DNA from 4 places in the Staphylococcus ratti genome. Region 3 is predicted to be linked to each of the others. Evidence: riboswitches for the same ligand, from Rfam matches in the RefSeq annotation. Region 3 holds a riboswitch; each other region holds the start of a gene.
What was found. A riboswitch is a leader RNA that binds a small molecule or an ion and turns the genes downstream of it on or off. The one in region 3 is predicted to bind thiamine pyrophosphate.

Region 1 (3,187 bases), 640 kb from region 3:
ACTAGTCGCAATGGTTGTAATCATTATCGCTAAAATGCCGTACGGTGTTAAACGAAGTACGAAAGTGACGATGGCCATTACAAGGGCATAAACGGCATCAATACCTCGTTTGAGTAGACTTCCTTTTTCAGGTTCTTTACGTAAAACGCGTAAAAAGGCAAAGCCGATAAATGCGGCAAAAATGACTACTGCAATTGTAGAAGTTGCACGCGCCCCTGTGAAATCTAAAAATGGGTTTGCAGGTAATAATTCTAATATTTGAGCAGGTAATGTCGTAGCAGTCATTTCTTTAGCTTGGCTTGTGATTTCTGAACCACGAGCTTGCTCTGCTTGACCTAAATCGATTGAAGAGGCATCTAAACCAAACAGCATTGCATAAATGACGCCGACCATAGCGGCAATTGCAACAGTACCAATTAAAAACATAAAAATGAGTCCGCCCATTTTTGCGAACTTTTCTCCGATATCAATTTTGGTAAATGCTACTACAATTGAAACAAATACGAGAGGAATAACGATCATTTTTAAAAGTGACAAATACCCTTGTCCTACGATACCGATCCATTCTGTTGTTTGTGTTGTGATTTTGCTATTTGCTCCGTATGCAAGGTGCAAAATTAAGCCGAGTATAACACCTAAACCTAATGCCAAAAAGACACGTTTAGGAAATTTGATATGTTTTTTAGCCATCCAACCTAAGCCGACTAATACGAATATAAAAATGGCTAAATTGAGAATAATAAAAAATGTAGTCATTATCTATACGCTTCCTTTTAATTCCGATTTATAAAATAAGGATAATAGGTTATAGGTGTAAAAGCAAGTGTTATTTTACTATTGGTAGAAATATTCAAGTTTGTGCAATGCAGTTGCATCGCTTTGAATTGCTTTAGCCATTAAGTCTCCGACAATCGGAGACAAAAGTATACCATTACGATAATGACCTGTTGCGACATAGAGAGAATCAGAAATTTTCCCCATAATCGGATGTTCATTTGTGGTGATTGGTCGAATGCCTGTCCATGTTTTCACTGTACGATGATGACGTAATTTGGGTAACATCTCTTGGCTTGCGTCGTCTAACCACTTTAAATTGTTTTTATTATTCGTTGTTGACCAATTATCCCATTCTGAAGTAGCACCAATAAGGTAACGATTTGGTTTTTTAGGGACAATATAGCACCCATTTGTATTAAATAGTGTTGCTTGTGTTAAAGGAAAGGAAGTTTCGATGAGTTTCACATCGCCTTTAACGGCATGTGTATGGATGAAAATCCCTAAGTTATTTAATAATTTGCCACTCCACGCGCCTGCAGCAATGACTAAAATATCTGCATACATCGTCCCTTTAGATGTAGATACCTCATAACCTTCTGATTTCTGTGCAATGTGCAGTACTTCGGTATGAGGGGAGAAATGAATGTTGTTTTGTGTACTTACCGAACGGGTGAGTGCTTGAGTATATAAATTTGCATTGATTTGTGCATCGTCTTGAATTTTAAATGCGGCAGTTGATTCTAGTGAAAGGTGAGGGAACATACTGTACAATTCTGCATTTGAAAACCAATGGATACGATGATCATCTCGTTTTAAAAATGAATATTGCTGTTGAATTTTGGCTATGTCCTGCTTGTTTGTAGCGATTTTGATGAGACCATGGGATTGAAATTCAATATCTATGTCTGTTTCATTATAAAGTTGACGTGCTAGATCTGGCATCATCGCACGACTTTGCATCGCTAGGCGATAAAGTGGGGTGTCTTCGAAAAATTCATTTTGTGCGCCTAGCATACCTCCAGCAGCATAGGATGCATTCATTCGTGGAGTAGAGCGATCTATAATTGAAATGTGATAAGGACCCTTTGAAAGTTGTCGAGCAATGGATAAACCGATTACACCGCCGCCAATAATTATCACTTTTTGCATACAAAAAACCTCCTACACCATGTGCAAGAGGCTACGCTATATAGAAAAATACAAAGATATATCAATAGTTTAGATTATAAAATGCATTTTGCTTCCCTTCGTTGGTACTAACCACTTCAGGTTCAAAGAGTTAAGATGACGTCTTTCTCAGCTCAATTAAGAGCACCCCTAGCACATGTATTAAATTGGAATGTTATTAAACGATTTTAACCGCCAAATAGACGTTGCCAAAATCCTTTTTGTTCGTTGTTGTTTTTAATTGTTGTAACAAGCTCTTTTTGCTCTTTCGCTTGAGACTCGATACTTTCTTGTGTTTTGGATAACTGTTCAGTTTGTTGTTTTTGACTTTCAGTAATGGCGTTTAATGATTTTGTATTTGTTTCAAGTTGGCTGTTAAGCTGATTATGTAATGATTTTAATTCTTCTTGTTGTTTGTGTACTTGAGAAATCATTTGACCTAATAGTTGACGCTCTTCACGCATTTTGTCGATTTCAGCCTTAAGTTCTTGCATAACTTGTGGAAATTGTTGGTCACTTGGTAAGTTATGATTGTCCTCTTTAACGATAACTTGTAAAAAGTCTTTTTCTTGTTCAAGTTCTTCAAATGCAAGTTCGTAACTGTTTGTACGTCCAACACGTTCTGCAATTTCTTGGAATAACTCGATGTCTTCTTCTTGGAAATCCGTTGCTTCACGCCCACGGTACTCTGTTTTTTTCAATTGGTAGCCACGTTCTTCTAAGTGCTGTACAATTTTACGCACTTGCTTTTCACTTAGCCCTGATTTCAGTGCAAACTCTTTTGTTAGCATATGAATGAATCCTTTCTATATCAGTCTATTTAGACATACGGTAGTCTGAGTTCACTGACCCGTCAGTCTCACTTACACCTTATTGTAACGGCTTTGAAATACGATTTCAAGGGCTTATGCGTTCATATCTCTACTTAAGTCCATTTTTATGAGTAACGGGTAAATGACTTTACGCGGAATGCGATTGGCAAAAACGTACTTTAAGATATAGCATGATTTTACACTTGTGCCATAAATATCTTTAGTGAGAGGAATATTTGCTTTTATATATAAATCAAGTGGAACGGGCTTTCCTTTACGGTTCAGGGATGGTTGAACATAAGCAATTTGAGTTTGTTTTTCATAACCGTTTTCGGTTAAAAAATGGCGACGAAAAGCGATATCTTTCGTTACTTCATTATTGGCATCAGGTGCTTCAAGTGTGGATTCAAACATAAAAAAGTTAACATTTC
Region 2 (3,187 bases), 910 kb from region 3:
CTCGCCCTTGCCCAATCTCAGGCGTATGCTCAATTGCTAATGAAATATAGGCTTTCGCTTTCGCTACCGCGTCATAAACAGACTTTCCTTTCGCAAGCTCAGCAGTAATGACTGCTGAAAAAGTACATCCTGTACCGTGTGTATGCAATGTATCAAAACGGGGTGCTGTAAATGTAAATTCTCCTTCTTTAGTAAACAAATAATCACGTGCATCCCCTTCCAAATGCCCGCCTTTTAAAACAACCCCTTTGGAGCCAATTTCATTGATAAAAAAGCGTCCAGCTTTTTTTATCTCTGCTTCTGTTTGCAGTTTCATTTGGGTAATTTCTTCAGCTTCTGGAATATTAGGTGTGGCAACATCTGCAAGTGGCAGCAACGTATTTTTTAAAGCTTGTCTCCCTTGTGGCGCCATTAACGAATCGCCACTTTTCGCAATCATAACTGGATCGATCACATAAGGAATAGACTTACTTTTAATCTGGTTTGCTATCATAGTCATCATATCTATAGTTGGTATCATACCTGTTTTTAAAGCATGTGGTGGTTCGTCAGAAAATACACTTTCAAGTTGCTCTTCCACCCACGTTTGCTCTAAATTATGAATGTGTTGTACACCCAAAGAGTTTTGAGCTACGATACTCGTTATTGCCGCCATTCCATAAACACCACAGGAATGAAATGACTTTAAATCTGCCATGACGCCGGCACCGCCAGAAGGATCTGTACCTGCAATCGTTAATGCGATTTTTAATTTATTCATTGTTTTATCCCCCAAAATTCCATGTTTCTTGGTGATACGACATATTGAAAAAGTTTCGCTCATGCATTGTACTTTCTAAAAAGTTTCGTTTTAGTTGTTCTCGCTCTGCATCAGACGCATGCTCTGCACATGCATTCAACCACGTATCAATGTGTTCCATTAATTCATCCATTCCCTCAGCATAAAATTCAAACCATGCTTTTAATGGGTGGTTAGCGTCAAAGTCTACTTCACGTAACGCGCGTTGCGCAATTTGTTGATAGACGTATGGACAAGGTGCCATTGCAGCAATCGTATAGGCCACATCATCATAATGATAGGCATTAAAGTACATGTGCTTAATATAATGATCCGCAGAAGGATACCATTCTCCTTCTTTAATAATTTCATTATACGGTACTTTGACATAATCTGCGAGAATATGATGCGCTTCAACTTCCCCAGAAGCTGCAAATGCGATCTGTTCCGTCAAAAATTCAATTTCTTCTTTAGAATCCACTTTAGGAATTAACAATGCATAAATTTTGGCAAATTCAAATAAGTAGCGTGCATCCGCTCTTAAATAATGTTTGATTGCCTCTTCAGGAATATCCCCTTGAATCATACCTTGAATAAATTCATCACCATAAATACCATCAATAATTGTTGACGCCTCACGTTTAACAATTTCAGAAAATAACATAAAAAAACTCCTTTCAAATGAAAAAAGACTACATGATAAAGTAGCCTAGTCATCATAAAAAGGATTTAATGTCTACGCTACTTCCCTACGCTAGTGTTAACTATATCAGGTTCAAAGGGTCTGAATATCATTCATCTCAACCATACGGTTCCCCTAGTAGTCTTTTATTTAATTAAATTAAACGTAACAAAACCATTACAGAATATCAATAAAAAAAAGCACCGACTCAAAAATAAGTCAGTGCTTCAGACGATTTCTACAATCGCCTACCACCATCCGTTAGCTAAACGGAATTGAACTGCACGCTCTACAGAACCGTAACGTGAGTTTGCATAATTAATCATACCTTGAGTTTGAGTAGCTACACTACCTGTTCCCCAAGCTTCTTTTGTTTGACCAAGCCCTCTGTAACCTGTTGGGCTAACGATATTAGGATTACCACCTGATTCAGGTAAAACGATAGAATTCCACATTGCAGGTGTACCACCAGCATTAATAAATTGTTGATATACAGAACCAGAACCAGCAGCTGTTGATGGTGCTTGGTAATGAGATGTTGGTTGAGTTTGAACATGTGAATATGACGGCGTTACATATTGAGTTGCTGGTGCTGTATAAGTTTCATATGAACCAGACGTCGTGTAATTTACAGGTGCTGAATAGCTTGTAGATTGGTTGTAAGTAGCTGTTTCGAATGAACCAAAGCTAGATGACGTTGGTAAAACAAAGTTTTGCGTTGAAGTAGCACTGTGTGCTGCTGCCGCTGCCTCTGTTACATATAATTTTTCACCAGCGATGATAAGGTCAGATTTTAAATTATTCCAGTCTTTTAATTGTTGTACAGTAACATCGTATTTCTTTGAAATTTTATTTAAAGTATCACCCCATTGAATGAAGTGAACACCTTCTTGAACTTGTGTATGCTCTTGATGCGCTGCTTCAGCATTAGTAGCAAATTGTGCCGCTGCTAATAAACCTACTGTTGATGTTGCTAAAAGTAATTTTTTCATTTAGTAATCCTCCAGTAATTGGTATGAAAATCTGTTATGTTCACAAATAATATAGCACCAGTCTTTTTCAAAAAGATGACATTGACATTAAATAAAGTACCATTTTCATTACAAATATATTACAAAGTAAAACGAGGACATATCGCGCCCTCGCTCAACTACGTATATAAAGCTTAAAAATAAGCGGAGATATCTACATATTTAATGTCAATACACGTAGATAAATCTCCGCTTTAAGTGAATAAATGAAACTATTTTTGAGCGACGGGCGCATAGGCTAACGAAATCAAAAGGATTTCTATCCCCTATTGTTTCACTCAATATAATAGGCATTAATACACATGTGAGAAAAAAGATTAAAGTGAAAATAAAATTGAGTAGAAATATACGATATCATTGTTCAATGGTTCGTGTTTCATGTCATTGGAAAGATCGGGAGTAGGAAAGTAAATGGTTATAAGGTTTAGTATAAATGGATGATATTATCGTTTAATAAGCTTGGATTATTGGAATAGTGCTTTTTCACAGAGCTATGAGGATAGATGTTCTAATTGGAAAATAACCAATTCAGTTGCATAGCGTCGCTCTCCTTGATACTCATATCTTCGGCTTTGTATTTGGCCACTGATTGCAACGCGTGTCTCTTCTTGACATGTTTCATGAATATAGGTTGCAACGGTTCCAAAAGCTTTACAATTTAAATAATCAAAAATAGGTTTATCATGTTTGCTTTTA
Region 3 (3,187 bases):
GTTTTGCCCAACCAAACCATTTCTCTTTAATCATTTCGCGCTTGCGTCGAATTTTATCTAAATCAATGCTTCTACGCGTGCGATGTGAAAAATCTTGGGTTAATTCGTTTGTACGCGTTTGAAGATCTTTGAAATGGTGCTGAGATTGACCCACAAAACTGTATTTTTTACTTCGTACATACGGGTTTTCTTCTCCAGTAATTTCCTCTTGTGTCATCGGTAGAGCACGGCGTAAAAATAAGAAGTTCCAAATAGACATTTGCCCGAGTAACCATAAAATCACAAAGAACGTATTAATACTTAAGACATCTATAGGCGCCACTTCACGTTCTTCAATACGACCGTAGAGCACGAGTTGGCCAATAATATAACAAAGGCCATAACTGATAATAATCCAAAGATAATGCTTTTTACGATTAAATGGATTGAGTTCATCTTTATATGCGATATACCCAATATGTATGATAAAGGGAACTACAAAAACAAATGCCGCTATGCCATACACTTGTGACATAAAAATCAAAGTAAGCACAAAGTAAATGATCCCAATCAATAAAAATAAAATAGAAATGTCATAGTCGAAACGAGTGGTATTCGTTAATGTTCTTCCGATAAAGATCATAAAAATCCCAAATAATAAAATAATAATGCCACTCACTAAAGGAATTTCACCAATATAATTACTCATTACGCGAATGATTTCATTGAAAAAAGCCATAATAAAGTCCCACAAATTTTCAATATTAATTGCAGGTTTTTTATGCTGACTAAATTGGTGAATCAATGGGATATTAAGAAAAATAATAAGACTTAATAAAATAGAAATCGCACCGATAATATAACTGTAAATCACCTCGGTGTATTTATTAAACAAAGACATCCGCTTCACCTCACAATTATTATATACGAAGACATCAACTATGTCTTTATAAAAAACAAATCTCATTCTTTAGATGGAGAGACGTATTTTGTACTGTCACACCTTCTACCACACACACCGATTTACCTTAAATATAGACGACTGTTATCACTGTATTTAATTATATTATCTTTTTGTAGTCGTTTAAAACATATATTATACCAAAAATCACATTTTTTGTTGTGTACTTCTGATGTTTAACGTTTTAAAAAAAGGGGAACTCTTTTATATAGATACCTTTTAAAGGAGAGATGTAAAATGTCTAAAGAAGAAATTAAAAAAGCAGCTGAAAATGCTAAAGATAAAGAGCAAGAATTAAAAGATAAAAAAGAAGACACTAAAGAAGGCGCTGAAAAAACAAAAGACGATATTCAAAACACATTTGAATAATACGTCTCGCTCTATTGGCCTATAGGAACAGAGGGATTCCCTGTTCTTATAGGCTATTTTTGTTAGTCATTTTAATAAACATACCTCTCGTATTTTACGTTTAACATTTTGAATATTGTATTAACTTAAGAATGCACATTGACATTTAAAGGTGTCGGGTGTATAGTGACTTTAATCATTCAATAAAGACACACTAGGGGTGTGAAAACTGAGATGAGGTGTTTACCTCAAACCCTTTGAACCTGAACTAGACGATACTAGCGTAGGAAAGTGTGAGGAAAGCTCAAATTCCCTCGAGATAAGTATGCCTTTTTGCGCGTATGACTCTTTTAAAGATTTGCAGTTTCACTTCCACGTCATACACAGTACCTCTAGTTGAGGTGCTGTGTTTTTTTGTAATTAGGAGGATGTTTATGAGTTCAAGTAGAAAAGGTTTAACATTATCTGATATTTTAGTCACTGTGCTAATATCAGTCATTTTTGCTGTCATTTATAATTTTTGGTGGGTGGCCTACTATACTGTTCAACCGCTAGGCCTACACATCGATCAATTAATGTATGGTATGTGGTTCGCAGCAGCTATTGTTGCTTATTTAATCATTCCCAAAATGGGTATTGCACTAATTGCTGAATTTGCTGCAGGCGCTGGAGAAACAATCATAATGGGACGTTTCGATATTCCAACTATTATCTATGCATTACTTCAAGGTTTAGCTTGTGAAATTGTTTTCGCTATTTTCAAATACCGTTCTCGTACATTTATGGTCAGTATCCTTGCAGGTATGGCTGCTGCAATTATCAGCCTACCAATCGATTGGTATTATGGCTATTTAAGTGAAGTAGCCACTTGGAACTTAATTTTACTTATCGTTGCTCGTTTAATTAGTGGTGCGGTGCTTGCAGGAATGTTTTCTTATTTCCTTGTAAAAGCGTTGGACAAAACCGGTGTGACACAGCTTTTCCGCCCTGCCTCAAAAGAAGATTACGATGCTTTATAAGGAGTATGCAACGTGTTAAAAGCAACAAACTTACGATTAAAATATCCGAATGCCCCTCATAAAATTTTTGATGGGCTAAATATTGAAATTAAGGACAAAGAAAAGGTACTTTTACTCGGCCCTTCTGGCTCTGGGAAAAGTACATTATTGAATGTATTAAGTGGTATCGTACCTCATTTAATTGATTTACCCATGAAATATGAAACATTGAAAATCTCTCAAAATGCCGGCGTCATTTTTCAAGATCCAGACGCTCAATTTTGTATGCCGCAAGTCAATGAAGAGTTAGCATTTATTTTAGAGAATTACCAAGTTCCACCAACCGAAATGAATGTCAAAATAAAAGCGGCATTAGAAGCAGTTAAATTAGACGTCGATCCGAAGCAATCCATTCATCAATTAAGCGGCGGGATGAAGCAAAAATTAGCTATTGCTGGCACTTTACTGCAACAAACAGATACGTTATTTTTGGACGAACCTACAGCCATGCTCGATTCAGAAGCAACCGAAAATTTATGGCAACTGTTACGTGAAATTTGGAAAGAACAAACCGTTTTAATTGTTGAACATAAAGTTGAGCACATTTGGAACTATGTAGATCGTGTCATTTTGATGAATCACGATGGGCAGATTATTCAAGAAGGTACACCAACAGATATTTTGAACCATTTTGAAGCACTTTTATCTGAATATGGTGTTTGGCATCCTAATGCTTGGTTAGCAGCGCCTAAAACACTGGGATCTGCTGCATTACCCCATTCCTCATTTCAACTAGAATTGAATGGTGGCGTGATAAAGCGAGGCAAGCGTGTTTTATATCACATTCCATCATTTAGCATAAAGTCTGGTGATTGGGTTGCCATTACTGGTAAAAATGGAA
Region 4 (3,187 bases), 360 kb from region 3:
CTAATGATTCCCCAGCACGTACAGTATGTGTATTACCTTGAGAAAGGTTTGGTGCCGTAGTATTTTGTGTGTTACCGCTATTTCCTGAGCCAATTGAAAGCACTTGACCTGGGAAAATAATATGATTCGAAAGATTGTTATCTTGTGTAATTTGATCCACAGAGATATTGTATTTTTGTGCGATAGTCCAGATTGACTCACCAGATTGAACGGTATGTTGTGTTGAAGCATCCGCATCTTGGTGAGCTAATAATGCTGCAGCGCCAGAAGTAAATGTAAGTGCAAAAGCGAATTTTTTCAAAGTATTGCCTCCTTATTTTCATAGTTTGTTTAAATAAGTTACTACTTTATTAGATTCCACTTCATGGTAACAAAAATTAACCATGATTTGTGACATGTTACAAAGGTGTAATGTTGTGGTAAATAAAAAAGTGATCGAAAAACACTTGAAATGTTTTTAGGAATGGGACTTAAGTCCTATACCCGAATTTCATATTTTTTAAATATTAAAATGGTTGTAATAATTCATTTACTGTTTTAGCATTGAATTTATAAAGACAACCTCAAAAAGGAGGGGGAATGGATGACATCGATTTCTGAATCCGGTAATGTTAAAAAGCATCCATTTCAATATGGAAAAGTGTGGCTTTTCTTTACGTATTATTGGATTATTTTTGGCATTGCGACGTATTTTGGTCAGTTTTTACCTATGGAATGGCGTCAACCACTTTCTATAGGGTTGCTATTGCTCATACTCGTAACGATGGTCGTTCAACGTGCGCGTTTTAGCGGTCCAATTATGTCGCATGTGTATACCATTGTTTCTGGTTTATTATCTTATGCGACTTTTACTGCGACATTACAAGATTTAGGACCTAGTGTTTTCTTTAAAAATGTTTTATTGGCAATTATTGGTTTTGTCGTATTTGGTTTCATTGGTTTTTTTATGATTAAAGATGCTTCGAGTTTAGGAAAGTACCTATTTGTCACGCTTGTAGCATTAATTGTTGCTAGTCTTGTAGGATGGTTTATTCACAATCCGTTGTATCACACCATCATTGCTATTGTTGGGCTATTGCTTTTTCTCCTTTATACGTTGTATGATTTTAATAGGATGAAACGAGGCGCTTTCTCTCCGAGAGAAATGGGTTTTAATTTATTCTTGAATCTATTTAGAATTATTCGTTACGTGCTTCATATTGCACGTTACGTTCGCAGATAAAATTGAATATTAAAGTACCACTGGAAGTGCCATCATCTAATGGCTGAGATTAAAATAGTGATTTTGAAATTCCTGTACCTGATCCAGATAATGCTGGCGTAGGAAAGTGGCGTATATCTTTTTGGAGACTACAGGTGTGGAACAAAATCTTATTTGAAAGATTCATTCCCCTGTATAAGATGGATTGAAATCGAAATGTCATTCATTTCAATCATCTGTCGCTACTTTTTAACTTAACTCTGATATTAAAGACGAGGACAGCATGCTGTCCTCGTTTTTTTATGTTGTTTGGATAGAAGATGGAACCCTAATTGCAACGACTTAAGGAGGTTTAGAAATGATTATTGCTGTTACCCCTTATGAAATATTAAATGATAGGCATATAGACAGATTAGTAAAAATTGAACCATGGATTAATGGAGTGATTATACGTGTGCCAATGTCTCATGAGTCACTGAAAAAATGGCTTGGAATACTGATGGATAAAGGGTTCCCTAAGCAAAAGGTTATTATCCATACCAATATTTTATTGGCGCAAGAAATGGGAATGAAGCGTATTCATTTTAGTGAGTATCAGCTCCCGAAGCAACTAGATATGGCGTATTGGGAAGTGAGTATGTCGATCCATTCTCAAGAGATGATTCGCAAGATAAAACAGACAGGGGTGCGTTGGGGGCTTTTTGGACATTTGTATATGTCCCGCTCAAAACCAGGGAAAGCGCCACGTACGTTTAAAGAAGTGAACGATGCTTTAAGGGAGGACTTCCCCCTCGTAGGGATAGGGGGGATAAACGTGGAAACCATTGCGCACGTACCTAAAGCATTTCAAGGTGTAGCGATGATTGATGGGGCATTTAATCAAGATGTAAAGGGATTTTTAAAAATGGTGCAGAAATGGAATGGATAAGGAGGTGAGTCGATTGAAGGTGAAAGTGAATGGCGAAACGCAATGTTTTGATAAAGAGATATCGATAGCAGAAATGATTCAACATTTTGGAATTGAAAGCAAACGTATGGCAGTAGAAGTGAATGGTCAAGTAATCAAACGTTCATTATGGACTGCACATATGATTTCAGAAAATGATCAAATTGAAATACTTGAATTTGTAGGAGGCGGTTAACATGTTGAAAATTGGACAATTTACATTTAAATCTAGATTATTGCTCGGTACAGGGAAGTTTGAAAATGCTGACATTCAAAAGCAAGCGATTGTCGCTTCTGGAACTGAGGTGTTGACATTTGCGGTAAGACGTATGAATTTATATGACAATGCACTTCCAAATCCGCTAGCAGATATTGATTTAGAAAAATTTATAACTTTTCCGAACACAGCAGGAGCTAAAACAGCAGAAGAAGCAGTACGTATTGCTGAAATAGCCAATGAAGCAAGGGTCTGCGACATGGTTAAAGTAGAAGTGATAGGAGACGACGCGACGTTATTACCAGATCCTCTTGAAACATATAAAGCTTGTGAAATTTTGCTTGAAAAAGGGTACATTGTATGTCCGTACATTTCAGATGATGTCGTATTAGCCAAACGCTTAGAACAATTAGGCGTACACGCAGTGATGCCACTTGCTTCCCCAATAGGTACAGGTCGAGGCATCAGTAATCCATTAAATTTACGGTACATTATTGAAAAGAGCCAAGTGCCTGTAATTGTTGATGCAGGGATAGGTTCAGCCAAAGATTGTGCCGAAGCTATGGAATTAGGCGCGGATGCCATTTTGTTGAATTCTGCAATATCTAGTGCGAAAGACCCAGTTAAAATGGCAGAAGCAATGAAAAAAGGGATCGAAGCAGGGCGTCTGAGTTATGAAGCGGGACGTATCCCTATTCGTTACAATGCGGTTCAATCAAGCCCTTCAGAGGGAATCGGTTTTCTTTGATGAAACGTTATGATAGGCAAGAAAAATTCCATGCTTTTGGCAATACAACTCAGAAAAAATTACAAAACCTATGCG

Region 1: it holds a riboswitch for thiamine pyrophosphate, as region 3 does, so the genes downstream of both, thiO (glycine oxidase ThiO) here and LN051_RS07810 (ECF transporter S component) in region 3, are expected to answer to the same signal.
Region 2: it holds a riboswitch for thiamine pyrophosphate, as region 3 does, so the genes downstream of both, tenA (thiaminase II) here and LN051_RS07810 (ECF transporter S component) in region 3, are expected to answer to the same signal.
Region 4: it holds a riboswitch for thiamine pyrophosphate, as region 3 does, so the genes downstream of both, LN051_RS09660 (thiamine phosphate synthase) here and LN051_RS07810 (ECF transporter S component) in region 3, are expected to answer to the same signal.

What each region holds. Positions count from the first base shown of each region.
Region 1 covers NZ_CP086654.1:2,265,588-2,268,774, reverse strand. The annotation lists gene LN051_RS11120 (L-cystine transporter) at 1-756, opposite strand, end outside; gene thiO (glycine oxidase ThiO) at 835-1,926, opposite strand; TPP riboswitch at 2,003-2,106, opposite strand; gene LN051_RS11110 (DNA-binding protein) at 2,133-2,735, opposite strand; gene LN051_RS11105 (hypothetical protein) at 2,850-3,187, opposite strand, start outside.
Region 2 covers NZ_CP086654.1:718,494-721,680, reverse strand. The annotation lists gene thiD (bifunctional hydroxymethylpyrimidine kinase/phosphomethylpyrimidine kinase) at 1-760, opposite strand, end outside; gene tenA (thiaminase II) at 765-1,442, opposite strand; TPP riboswitch at 1,508-1,607, opposite strand; gene LN051_RS03310 (LysM peptidoglycan-binding domain-containing protein) at 1,709-2,452, opposite strand; gene LN051_RS03305 (single-stranded DNA-binding protein) at 2,983-3,187, opposite strand, start outside.
Region 3 covers NZ_CP086654.1:1,624,609-1,627,795, forward strand. The annotation lists gene auxA (lipoteichoic acid stability factor AuxA) at 1-880, opposite strand, end outside; gene graF (glycopeptide resistance-associated protein GraF) at 1,178-1,309, shown strand; TPP riboswitch at 1,495-1,595, shown strand; gene LN051_RS07810 (ECF transporter S component) at 1,723-2,307, shown strand; gene LN051_RS07815 (ABC transporter ATP-binding protein) at 2,320-3,187, shown strand, end outside.
Region 4 covers NZ_CP086654.1:1,983,576-1,986,762, reverse strand. The annotation lists gene LN051_RS09670 (LysM peptidoglycan-binding domain-containing protein) at 1-301, opposite strand, end outside; gene LN051_RS09665 (Bax inhibitor-1 family protein) at 584-1,222, shown strand; TPP riboswitch at 1,235-1,344, shown strand; gene LN051_RS09660 (thiamine phosphate synthase) at 1,560-2,129, shown strand; gene thiS (sulfur carrier protein ThiS) at 2,149-2,343, shown strand; gene LN051_RS09650 (thiazole synthase) at 2,345-3,112, shown strand; gene LN051_RS09645 (ThiF family adenylyltransferase) at 3,112-3,187, shown strand, end outside.